4 regions of the Cytobacillus solani genome follow, and region 2 is predicted to be linked to each of the others. Evidence: predicted binding sites of a transcription regulator. Region 2 holds the regulator's gene; each other region holds the start of a gene.
What was found. Region 2 encodes Rex, which represses fermentation and respiration genes when NADH is low (regulators of the CRP and FNR family bind a similar motif). Its sites were predicted from a motif close to TTGTGAAATATTTCACAA; they were not measured.
Positions count from the first base shown of each region.

Region 1: a site for Rex is predicted at 1,608-1,625, ahead of FI644_RS22110 (4Fe-4S dicluster domain-containing protein). Genes of this name have one in related genera too.
Region 3: a site for Rex is predicted at 1,812-1,829, ahead of FI644_RS00120 (helical membrane plugin domain-containing protein). Genes of this name have one in related genera too.
Region 4: a site for Rex is predicted at 1,736-1,753, ahead of FI644_RS19470 (nitrate/nitrite transporter). Genes of this name have one in related genera too.

Region 1 covers NZ_CP041305.1:4,401,284-4,404,476, reverse strand. Annotated here, with positions in the region: gene napA (nitrate reductase catalytic subunit NapA) at 1-813, opposite strand, end outside; gene FI644_RS22110 (4Fe-4S dicluster domain-containing protein) at 927-1,523, opposite strand; gene FI644_RS22105 (aldehyde dehydrogenase family protein) at 1,918-3,193, shown strand, end outside.
Region 2 covers NZ_CP041305.1:1,370,575-1,373,767, reverse strand. Annotated here, with positions in the region: gene FI644_RS06855 (ABC-F family ATP-binding cassette domain-containing protein) at 1-1,074, opposite strand, end outside; gene moaC (cyclic pyranopterin monophosphate synthase MoaC) at 1,221-1,709, shown strand; gene FI644_RS06845 (redox-sensing transcriptional repressor Rex) at 1,736-2,392, shown strand; gene FI644_RS06840 (YdiK family protein) at 2,428-2,634, opposite strand; gene FI644_RS06835 (CPBP family intramembrane glutamic endopeptidase) at 2,631-3,193, opposite strand, start outside.
Region 3 covers NZ_CP041305.1:18,301-21,493, reverse strand. Annotated here, with positions in the region: gene FI644_RS00130 (class I SAM-dependent methyltransferase) at 1-403, opposite strand, end outside; gene FI644_RS00125 (COX15/CtaA family protein) at 627-1,565, shown strand; gene FI644_RS00120 (helical membrane plugin domain-containing protein) at 1,892-2,335, shown strand; gene FI644_RS00115 (NAD(P)/FAD-dependent oxidoreductase) at 2,372-3,193, shown strand, end outside.
Region 4 covers NZ_CP041305.1:3,880,082-3,883,274, forward strand. Annotated here, with positions in the region: partial or broken gene narH (nitrate reductase subunit beta) at 1-833, opposite strand, end outside; gene FI644_RS19465 (Crp/Fnr family transcriptional regulator) at 928-1,626, opposite strand; gene FI644_RS19470 (nitrate/nitrite transporter) at 1,811-3,013, shown strand; gene FI644_RS19475 (hypothetical protein) at 3,088-3,193, opposite strand, start outside.

The DNA.
Region 1 (3,193 bases), 2.2 Mb from region 2:
TGCTAAATCTGATTGCGGTCTAAATACTAAAACAGAATCGGCAACTTCAGAAGTCCGAGAATGTCTAGTGGTTATGTCATAGAGTTTAACGCCTGGATTTGCAATCTTCCTAGCTGTTAAACGTGAAAACAGAACAGGATGCATTTCAGCCATATTGGCACCCCATGTAACAAAAACATCTGCTTCATCTAAATCTTTATAGGAGCCCATCGGTTCGTCCGACTGGAAAGTAGACATAAACCCAGTAACTGCACTGGCCATACAAAGTCTTGCATTCGGATCAATATTATTATTTAATAAGCCAGCTTTCCAAAGTTTAACAGATACATAGCCATCCATGATTGTCTGCTGACCAGAGCCCCAGAATGCGATCGATTTTGGATCCTTTTCATAGTTTTCCTTTAACTTCTTTGCTACCAGGTCAAGTGCTTCTTCCCAGGAAGCCTCTCTAAAACCCTCCATTGTACCTTTTTTTGATTTGTCTTCCCGTATTAACGGTTTTGTCAGGCGATCTTTTCCAAATAAGATTTTCCCTACATAAAAACCTTTAATACAGTTAAGTCCTCTGCTTGAACGGTTATCTGGGTCACCCTTAGTGGCTACAACTTTCCCATCTTTTATTCCTACTAATACACCGCATCCTGTACCGCAGAATCGGCAAACAGTCGATTTCCATTCATCTGGTTCTGTTGATTCTCCAGCTATTGCCACTTCTGTTCCTGAAGGTTTTGCCTCCTTCTTTTTACAGCCAGCAACAGCCATTGTCATGGAGATTGCAGTTGCTTTAAGCAAGGTTCTTCTAGATAATTCCATAGCTTACTTTCCTCCCTTTTAAATGAAGAGACTTTATCTATCTATTTAAAGTGGCTTAAATTTGTTGAGCAGTATGTATCTAATCTATGTGCTCATGCCACTAAAAACCGCTATTAAAAGATCCCCTTTATTACTCGTGGTTTAACTCTTATCGCAACAGGATTCTCTATGACACATCTTTCTTCACAGATCCCACAGCCCACACATTTCTCAGGATCTATAATAGGTGCAAAGACAGCGTGTGTTGGGTCATCAGGTTTTACATAAATATTTAATTTAATTGCTTCGTCTATTAATGGACATTCACGATAGCATACTTCGCACCTCATACCTTGGTAAGCAATACAATGTTTCGTATCAATAACAGCTAGGCCCATTTCTACATCGTATACATTATTAATTCCTGTTAGAGCATCTGTTGGGCAAACATTAACACAAGGGTAGTCATCACAAAGGCGGCATGGATTATCTCTTGCATCGATATAAGGAGTTCCAATCCCAAAGCCTAGGTTTTCCTTTCCCATTTTGATAGAGTCATAGGGACAGGCTTGATTACACTTCCCGCATCTAATGCAAAGGGCAAGAAATTCATCTTCATCAACTGCTCCCGGGGGCCGCAGAACAGTTTTATTTCCTGCTTTCATCATCCCGAGAAGTTCATATGCAGCTAGCCCGCCAATCAAAATTTTGAATAATCCTGTACCCTTCATTCCCTTGCCCCCCTTTGAATACAGGTCTTTTAAGTTATTACTGGAAATACTTATCTTTATCGTATTCTTAACCTAATCGTAGTTCTGTGACATATTCCTCAAATCACAGAATGTTCAAAAAGAGGAAAAATAGCATCAACACTGGCTTTTCGTGTCGGACAGGTAAATTGTTCACCATTAGTTCAAACTACTGCCATTTTTCTGACATATTTACAATGATGGAAAAAGATATTCATAGAAAAGACGTGTCGATTGTTGTCAGAATATTTGTTTAATTATTCATTGATTATCAATTTTTCATAGTGTTAACATAGTATTGTAAGCGTTCACAAAGGCATTCTTCTTAAACTAGCAGCATGAAATACATAGATTACTATTTTAAAGGAGGAGTATGATGAGTCAATTAACAGTTAGTCTAAAGGAAAAGGTAGAAAAATTTCTAACCGGAAAAAAACATCTATATATTAATGGAGAGTTTGTTGAAAGCAAGTCTCAAAAAACATTTGAAACATATAATCCAGCTACTGGCGAGGTGCTAGCTAATGTATTCGAGGCAGGGCCTGAGGACATCGATCTTGCTGTAAAAGCTGCTAGAAAGGCGTTTGATGAAGGTCCTTGGTCAAAGATGAGTGCAGCGAAAAGAAGCAGACTTATGTATAAACTTGCAGATTTAATGGAAGAAAACAGTGCAGAATTAGCACAATTGGAAACATTAGATAATGGGAAACCTATTCGTGAAACAACTAATGCGGATATTCCGCTAGCTGTTGAGCATATGCGATATTATGCCGGATGGTCGACAAAAATTGTAGGACAAACGATTCCTGTAAGCGGTCCATTTTTCAACTATACACGCCATGAAGCAGTAGGTGTAGTAGGGCAAATTATTCCATGGAACTTCCCTCTCCTAATGGCGATGTGGAAAATAGGAGCAGCTCTCGCGACTGGCTGTACAGTCGTATTGAAGCCTGCGGAGCAAACACCGCTTTCTGCTTTATACTTAGCAGAATTAATTGAAGAAGCCGGTTTCCCTGCTGGTGTAGTGAATATTGTACCAGGATTTGGTGAAACAGCTGGTCAGCCATTAGTCGATCATCCACTAGTGGACAAAATTGCATTTACCGGTTCAACTGAAGTTGGAAAATTGATAATGGAGAAAGCTTCTAAGACTTTAAAAAGAGTAACGCTTGAATTAGGAGGAAAATCGCCTAATATCATTCTACCGGATGCAGATTTAACAAAGGCGATTCCAGGTGCATTAAATGGGGTTATGTTTAATCAAGGGCAAGTATGCTGTGCTGGATCTCGAGTCTTTATCCAAAAGAAGCAATTTGATAATGTTGTCGCCGATATGGTTAGTCATGCTAAGAAAATCAAACAAGGTGCAGGTATTCATGCAGATACTGAAATTGGCCCGCTCGTCTCAACTGAACAGCAAAATCGAGTCCTGGGCTATATTGAAAAAGGTGTCAGTGAAGGTGCGCAGCTTCTTGTTGGCGGTGAAAAGCCACAGGAGCAAGGATATTTTGTCTCCCCTACTATTTTTGCAGATGTTCGGGATGAAATGACCATTGCGAAAGAAGAAATTTTTGGTCCTGTTATTTCTGCATTACCGTATGAGGATTTGGATGAATTGATTAATCGTGCCAATAACAGCGAGTATGGTTTAG
Region 2 (3,193 bases):
GCTTTCCCCTCTAGTAATCCTGAAGGAAATACTGTTTGAAATCTCTTCTCCATGATAACCAATAGCGATTGAGTCAGCCTTTAATACATCATTTCCCGATTGTCTATCAATTTGGAAGCCAAAAGAGGCAGATTTTTCATCTCCTAGGGGCCTGTCCATTACTTCCATTTTTTCAAGCTGCTTGCGGCGGCTCTGAGCTCTTTTTGTTGTGGAAGCTCGTGCAAGATTTCGTTGAATGAAATCCTGAAGCTTTGCTACTTCCTCCTGCTGTTTTTCATATTCTTTCATTTCACGTTCAAAATTTGCTGCCTTTTGGTCGAGGTAGGCACTGTAATTCCCTGTATATTTACGAATTTGAAGTCTTGATAGTTCGTATACTTGTGAAACCACTTTATCTAAAAAATAACGATCATGTGAGACAATTAATATGGCCCCGTCGTATCCTTGTAAATATTGCTCTAACCACGTTAGAGTATCGATATCTAAATGATTGGTAGGCTCATCCAGGATTAAAATATCGGGTTTTGTTAATAATAGTTTTCCGAGAGCAAGTCTTGTTTTCTGCCCTCCGCTTAATGTTGATACTTTTGTATCGTAGCTAAAGGAATGGAAATTTAAGCCGTGGAGAACTGAACGGATGTCTGACTCGTATTGATAACCGCCTTCTTCTTTAAATTGAACTTGACGTTTATCATATTCGGACAAAATTCGCTCATATTCCTGCTGATTTCCCATAGCTTCGGGATCAGACATACGTTCTTCAAGCCTGCGTAATTCTTTTTCTTGGGTTTGAAAATGCGCAAATACTGTTAACATTTCATTCCAAATGGATTGTTCAGATTCTAAGCCTGTATTTTGAGCTAGGTAACCTATTTTTACATCCTTAGGCTTAATTATTTCTCCGGACTCATAAGACATTTGCCCTGCAATAATTTTTAGTAGAGTAGATTTACCAGCTCCATTACGGCCTACAAGGGCAATTCGATCTCTTGTTTGTACTTCTAGCTTTATATTCGATAAAATAGGATCAGCACCAAAATTTTTCATTAATTGATTTACTTGTAATAAAATCATTTTTTTCACCTCTATATTCTAGAGTTAGTGTAACTCATTCATATATGATGGGCAATAACCGATACATTTTGCGTAAGTGAATGGTTGTACAAATTGCATACAAATGGATAAAAATAGTGTATCATTTTGTAGAGAGGTGTATGTACATGACAGATTTTACTCATTTTAATCAAGAGGGCCGAGCAAAAATGGTTGACGTTAGTGATAAGCCTGAAACTGTCCGAACAGCGATTGCTCACTCAAGTATTATTGTAAATAAAGAAATATATGAAAAAATTACTTCTAATAAAATGAAAAAAGGGGATGTCCTTGCAGTCGCTCAAGTTGCAGGAGTGATGGCATGCAAGAAAACCTGGGAAATCATCCCGATGTGTCACCCTATTCCGCTAACTGGTGTGGATATTTCCTTCTCATGGGTAATGGATCAAGAGGAATATACCCTATTAATTACGGCATCAGCTAAAACAAAAGGAAACACTGGCGTTGAGATGGAAGCGCTCACAGCGGCATCTGTCTGTGCTTTGACCGTTTATGATATGTGTAAAGCGGTTGATAAGGGAATGATCATTGGCAGAACGTATTTAGTTGAAAAAACAGGCGGTAAAAATGGAGACTTTAAAAGAGACACTAAATAATGTAACTTTGGGAGAGTGGATGAATAATGGCGAATGAATCAGTGAAAATTCCGCAAGCAACTGCAAAAAGGCTCCCTTTGTACTATCGATTTCTAAAAAATTTACATTCCTCTGGCAAGCAAAGGGTATCATCAGCTGAGCTAAGTGAGGCAGTAAAGGTGGACTCTGCCACCATTCGCAGGGATTTTTCCTACTTTGGGGCATTGGGGAAAAAGGGATACGGGTATAATGTCAATTATTTGCTTACATTTTTCCGGAAGACATTAGACCAGGATGAACTGACAAAGGTGGCATTAATCGGAGTAGGAAATTTAGGCACTGCTTTTCTGAATTATAACTTTTTGAAAAATAATAATACAAAAATTGAAGTTGCTTTTGATGTAGACGTAAATAAAGTCGGTTCAAAAATTGGGGAAGTTCCCGTTTTTCATATGGATGATTTAGAAAAAGTAATTAAAGAACACAATATTCAAGTGGCGATATTAACCGTTCCTGCACCTGCTGCTCAATCAATCGCTGACCGGATTGTTCAGGGAAGTGTAAATGGAATTTTGAATTTTACACCAGCTAGGCTATCTGTCCCATCGACAATAAGAATTCATCATATTGATTTAGCTGTAGAGCTTCAGTCTCTTATTTATTTCTTAAAGCATTACCCGACAGAAAGTGAAAAAGAAGAATAAAATATTAAAGTAAATGAGCCTCTCAAAATGGAGGCTCATTTATTTTTTAGGCTATTTTTTAATTTGAAATGAAAAGCAACCATGCGCAGACCGCCGCCTAAGTCAAAGGTTGCAATAATAATTAGAAATACAGTGAAAATTCCCCATCCTTGTTCCCTTTGTATGTTTTGAATGGCGATGTATGTAAAGAGGAGACCGAGAATAATATAGATAATGCCTGAAAATAATGGTGACCTTCTCATATAAATCCTCCAATAAAAGATTGTATTTTTTCTATTTTTTCCAGCCAGTTTTCTATTGGCTCCTTATTAAGCTGCAGAATAACAACAAGTGTATTCATTGTCACGTGAGCGAAGATCGGTACAATAATCCGCTTTGTTTTTACATAAAGAAAAGCAAACGTAAATCCCATCGCAGAATATAAAAGCGTATGTTCAATCTCTGCATGTGCTAGGGCAAAAATGACAGAGCTGATTAATGCTGATAAAAAGAAGTTCAATCGTTTATGCAGGGATCCAAAAATGATTTTTCGAAAAACGATTTCTTCTAATATAGGTCCGATGATGGAACTGACGATTATTACGGCCGGGAAGGTTTGGATAAGCATCAGGATGTCCTGTGTATTTTCGGACCCCATTTCAATGCCAACCATGTTTTCGATACTTGCCGCCATTATTTGGGCGAAATAGGCTAGGAAGATCCCTCCAACTGCCCATGCGATAGAAGTTGGAACAGAAGAAGCATCCCGCAATTCCCGGACTGTTTTCATTTCTTTCCGTAATAGCACAAGAGTAATAATGA
Region 3 (3,193 bases), 1.4 Mb from region 2:
GAATAAAAACTCCATTTTCATTCAGTTTATTGAAGGTTACCTGCAAAAATTGATCGATTTCTTCCAAATTCTTTAAGTGTGCAATGGTATTGCCTATGCAATAGATGCCATCATAGGTTTCTGTGAATTCATCTACTTGTTGCATAGCTTTAGTCTCAACATTAAGTGATATAGTTTCTGCTAATGCCTTCATACGTATCTCTTCGGCCATTCTTTCTTCAGGCTCAGTCGCAGTGACAGTGAAGCCTTCCTTTGCAAGAGCAAGTGCCATATTCCCCGTTCCAGCACCAACATCTAAGATTTTTCCGCCTTTAGGTAAATGAGCGGATAGAAATTGCTTTGTATGTTTATTTGCAGGGAAAATTTGATCATAATAGGGTGACAAAATTTTATAAAATGACATCTAGTAATCATCCTTTCTTTTTTATATTTTCTCTCTTAACTATACGAAAAAAAGGACAAAACACTGTGATTGTCATCATAGCGAATAAACACTTCTTTTATCGAAATGCCACTATTATTAGCGAATGCCATTTTTTTGTGATTCATATCACCGTTTAGTTGATTTTTCTCTATTAAAATAAATTAAAATTCTAAATTTTTTAATAAAGAGAGAGGTGTATTTATTGAATCGCGGTAGATTAGCGTTCTTTACTATTTTATTGACATATCTTTTGATTGTATTTGGAGGGTATGTAGCCTCATCAGAATCTGGCATGGGCTGTGGTCCAGAATGGCCGTTATGTAACGGAGCTGTTATCCCCATTTTACAAGGAGATACGTTAATTGAATTTGCTCATCGAGTGATAGGGGCCATTCTCGGAATAATGGCGGTACTGTTATTTGTTAAGATTATTCGGTCACAGACAAATACTACTATTCGTTCAGTTGCATGGGGAATGATATTCTTATTAACTGTACAAATTCTTCTTGGAGCTGTAGTTGTCATTCTTGATCTGCCTGCTATTGTCGTGACAGGACATTTATTAGTTGCCATGATATTCCTTGCTAGCCTTATCTGGCTTTGGAGGAGCACGAGTATGAAGGAATCGAAGGAAAAAATTCATACGGTTTCTATTAATATTGAAAAACGTAAACAAATAATCAATCATTTAAATATTGTCTTAATCCTGTTACTATTAACTCTCGTTTTTGGCGCCTACATTAAACATGAATCTTACGGATTAGCATGCGGGTGGCTAACATGTGGGGATTCACTTCTGCCAAATACATTACAAGAAATTCTTCAAACGGTACATAGAGTATTAGCGGTCATATCTACTATCTATCTTTTGCTGATCAGTTTTTGGGCGTTTTCAAAAAGATGGGGTGTGGCTATGCAAAATCGCTTATTCATTGCATTATTAGTAGTGTTGCTGCAACTGCTAATCGGAGTATTGACAGTCATATCTTATCTTGATATCCCATGGGCTGTACTGCATTTGGCGATTGGAACCGCATTGTTCGGTTTCGTATATGAGGCAAGAGCCTTTGCAGGAATTCATATGCCATTAACAAGAAAGCCAAGAATAGCAGTGAATGAAAATAATAAAAGTCAGATGTGAAAATATAACTATGAAAAAATGCTGCTCCAGAATAATGGACCAGCTTTTTTTTTTTTGAATGAGCCAGGGATGTATTTTAATTCGTTATTAAACTTATCATTAAGCGGATAATTATTAATCTAGAATTGTAAGTTAATAGTAATGATAATATTTTTAAATATGTATTTGAAATTCTTAAAAGATAGGAGTATAGTAGTTAAGGGGTAACTGATAGGAAGCAAGCAAGTGAATTTTTTTTGAACTTTTTTGTGAAATATCACACAAGTCACAATTTCCTTTCAGTTTATTATTTTCAAAATATTTTTAGATGCAAAGGGGAATAGAAAATGACAGCTACGCTTACTCAAACAAAGCCAGAACAAGAACATTTCGAAATGTCATCCAATCGTGAAAGACAAGATATCCTTGATCAGCTGTTAAAACCAGAAGTTCAAGAATCATTAACAGCCTTAGTTGATCAGCTGCCAAAACTAACTGAACTTCTTAATGTATTGAATAAGTCTTATGACTTTGCTCAATCAGTTGCAACTGATGATGTATTAAAGAATGATACTGTTGGAGCTATTAAAGAAATAGTAGATCCTGTTAAAAATTCCGTGAAAAGTATTGCTGCAACTGCCATTGAAGCAAAGGATCGTGCAGAAGAAAGCCATGAAGTAATCGGTCTTTTTGGTCTTTTAAAAATGATTAAAGACCCACAAGCACAGAAACTTTTCCGTTTTATAACAGCTTATCTTGAAATTTCTTCAGAACGCAGCAACCAAAAATAATTCTTTCTATACAACAAAGTAAGGACGGGGAAAATAATGACGAAACATATTGTTATTCTAGGTGCAGGTTACGGCGGACTTCTTTCAGCTCTAACTGTTCGTAAATATTTAGATAGTAATGAAGCTTATGTTACAGTAGTAAATCAATATCCAACACACCAAATCATTACGGAACTACACCGTCTTGCTGGTGGAACAATTTCTGAACAAGCTGTTTCTATGCCATTAGAAAAGCTTTTCAAAGGAAAAGATATTGATCTTAAAATTGCTAAAGTTGAATCATTCTCTGTAGATAATAAAGAAGTGAAGCTTTCTGACGGTTCTACTTTAACTTATGATGCTCTTGTTGTATCTTTAGGCAGTAAAACAGGTTACTTCGGTATCCCAGGACTTGAAGAAAACAGCATGGTTTTAAAATCAGTTGATGATGCAAACAATATTTTCAATCATATTGAAGGCAAAATTCGTGAATATGCGAAATCAAAAAATGAAGCAGATGCAACGATCGTAATCGGCGGCGGCGGTTTAACAGGTGTTGAATTAGTTGGCGAGATTGTTGATAATATGCCAAAAATCGCTAAAAACTATGGCGTAGATCCAAAAGAATTAAAGATCAAGCTTGTAGAAGCAGGTCCAAAAATTCTTCCAGTATTGCCAGATCACTTAATTGAACGTGCAACAGCAAGCCTTGAAGCGCGTGGTGTTGAATTCTTAACTGGTCTTCCTGTAACAAATGTTAGCGGTAATGAGATCGACTTAAAAGATGGTACAAAAATCATTGCTAATACATTTGTATGGACAGGCGGAATCCAAGCTCTTCCTATCGTTGAAGAATCTGGTCTTGCATGTGACCGTGGC
Region 4 (3,193 bases), 2.5 Mb from region 2:
CTCATATAAGTTCTCATGACAGCCATTTTCTTCAAGACCTTCCGAATATGTGATTCATCACCTGCCGTAAGTAAATTGGCTAAGTATTGGATTGGAATCCGCAGTTCATCAATTGCAGGGAAAATGTCCTCTGCATTTGATGAACTGCCAACTCCTTCAAACATATTCATAATTGGGCTTAGTGGCGGAATATACCATACCATTGGCATCGTCCGATATTCAGGGTGAAGCGGCAGCGCAATTTTCCAATCTATAATCATTTTATAGAGAGGTGATTTTTGTGCTGCTTCAATGAATTCCAATGGGATGCCTTCATTCTTAGCAGCTTCCACGACATCAGGATCATTAGGGTCTAAAAAGATGTCTAATTGTGCATGATAAAGATCTTTTTCATCAGATAAAGCGGCTTCTTCGACCTTATCTGCATCATAAAGCATAACTCCGAGGTAGCGAATACGGCCAACACAAGTTTCAGAGCAGATTGTTGGCAGTCCAGCCTCTATTCTTGGGAAACATAAGGTGCATTTTTCTGCTTTATTTGTTTGCCAGTTGAAATACACCTTTTTATAAGGACAAGAAGTCACACAGTGTCTCCATGCACGGCAAGCATTTTGGTCAACAAGAACAATCCCGTCCTCATCCCGTTTATACATAGCACCTGACGGGCATGCACTCACGCAGGATGGGTTGATGCAGTGCTCACATATTCTTGGCAAGTACATCATGAATACCTCTTCAAATTCAGTGCGAATTTGATTTTCCATTGCGACAACATTCGGATCCTGTAACCCAGTGATATGACCACCAGCAAGGTCATCCTCCCAGTTTGGACCTGTGATTTGCTTAGAAAAAGAAATTTGTGTGAAATAGAAAGGCTGACATAAAAAAAGACTGACAATTTTATGTCAGTCTTTTTTACTATGATTCTTATTCAATACTGCAATAAGTAGCAGGGCAATTTTCACAGCCAATTTCTTCTTTAAGGAATTTGAGATTATGGACTGTAATTTTCCCTTTCTTAATGGAGATAATTCCTTCTCGCTTTAATTCATTAAGCATTCGGTTCGTGCTTTCTCTTGATGTTCCACAAAAATTCCCTAGCTCTTGGTTTGTTAAAGGAAGATCAATTAGAATGCCATCACTTTTTTTTATCCCATAGCTATTAGTCATACGAATAAGAGTAGAGAATAATGCTCCTTTTTTCCCGTTTAAAACAAGGTCACGAAATTTTGTTTGCGTTTTACGAAAATGATCACTCATCCATTTCATAAATTCGAATGCTAGTGCACTATTTTGGAAGATTTCCCTTTCAATGACTTCTTTCTTGATCGCTGCTATTTCGCCATCTTCTAGTATTAGGGCACTTAGCAAATATCTTGGTGCATGTGTAAATAAAGTTAATTCCCCACAAATATCATTATCTCCACAAATTCGTAAGGCAAGCTCTCGGCCATCCTTAGAAATTTTACTTATTTGGACTTTACCGGAAATGATTAGGTAAAGTTCCTCTGCATGTTCTCCTTCTTGAAATAAATATTGTCCTTTAGTCGTTTTTATTGTCCGATCTGCTAGCTGAAGCAATTCTTTTATCTCAATTGAATGTGTTGGTTTCATTGATTGCACCATATGCTTATCACCCTTTATTTTAACATCCATGTTGTTAACTATATTCTAACACTAAGGGGTGGAAAACTGTCTGTTTTAAACTGTGAATTATTTATGAACTTCATTTGAAATGTGAAGATCTTCACATCTTATCACATCCAAATTTTTTACGATGTACTCAAATAACCGAAAGGGGAATTTTAAAATGAAATCGAAAGCGATACAATTACCTCTTCAAACACTTAGTTTAGTTGCTGGATTTATGGTATGGGTCATTTTATCAGCATTAATGCCTTTTATTAAAGAAGAAATCCAATTATCAGCCAATCAATTAGCACTAGTAACAGCGATTCCAGTAGTCCTAGGATCAATATTAAGGATACCGATAGGATATTGGACGAATCGTTTTGGGGCAAGAAAATTATTTTCTATTAGCTTTATTCTGTTGCTTTTTCCAATTTACTACATCAGTATATCTAGTTCATTCACTGACTTACTCATCGGAGGACTATTCTTAGGGATTAGTGGAGCAGTATTTTCAGTGGGAGTTACTTCTTTACCTAAATACTATCCAAAGGAGAAGCATGGATTTGTTAACGGTATCTATGGTGTAGGGAATGTCGGAACTGCGATTACTACATTCTCAGCACCGGTCATTGCCACTCAATTTGGATGGCAGACAACTGTTCAGCTATTCTTAATCATTGTATTAGTTGTGGCGGTAGTGAACTTTTTCTTAGGTGATAAAAATGAACCAAAAGTAGTCACTCCATTAAAGGATCAAATCAAAAGTGTTTACAAAAATGAAAAGCTATGGTGTTTAAGTTTGTTCTATTTCTTAACATTTGGTGCATTTGTTGCATTTACAATTTATCTGCCAAACTTCCTCGTAGCAAATTTTGAGCTGGATAAAGTTGATGCAGGTTTAAGAACAGCAGGATTTATTGCAATCGCAACGTTTGTCCGTCCATTAGGCGGATGGCTTGGTGATAAATTTAATTCATTTAAGATTTTAATGATCGTTTTTGCAGGTCTAACCTTATCAGGAATCTTATTAGCATTTAATCCAACATTGACATTTTATTCTATCGGCTGTTTAACAATTGCCTTCTGTGCGGGTATTGGCAATGGAACTATTTTCAAGCTGGTACCGATGTATTTCTCAAAGCAAGGCGGAATTGTTAATGGGATTGTTTCAGCAATGGGAGGCTTAGGAGGATTCTTTCCACCGCTCATGCTCTCATTCTTATTTAATTTGACTGGCCATTATGCAATAGGGTTTATGGCGTTGTCTCAAGTAGCACTTGCTAGTTTAATTATCGTTGTTTGGATGTATTATCAGGAAAAAATGGGGTCTGCTGTTCAAAAAGGGAAACCATTTAATGGAAGAGGGCAATTATCTCAATAATAATAATAATAATAGGAAAATCCTCAAATGCTTATGAGGATTTTTCCTTTATCAAGTCATATTTTTGAAAGTTTTTATTCCTCAAAGAAAGCTCTAAATGTTTTTAAATCGGTATTGTTTTTGTTTTGAAGATAAGGATTATCAATAGTTGAATCCTTTGGATCTAAATTGGTTTTTATT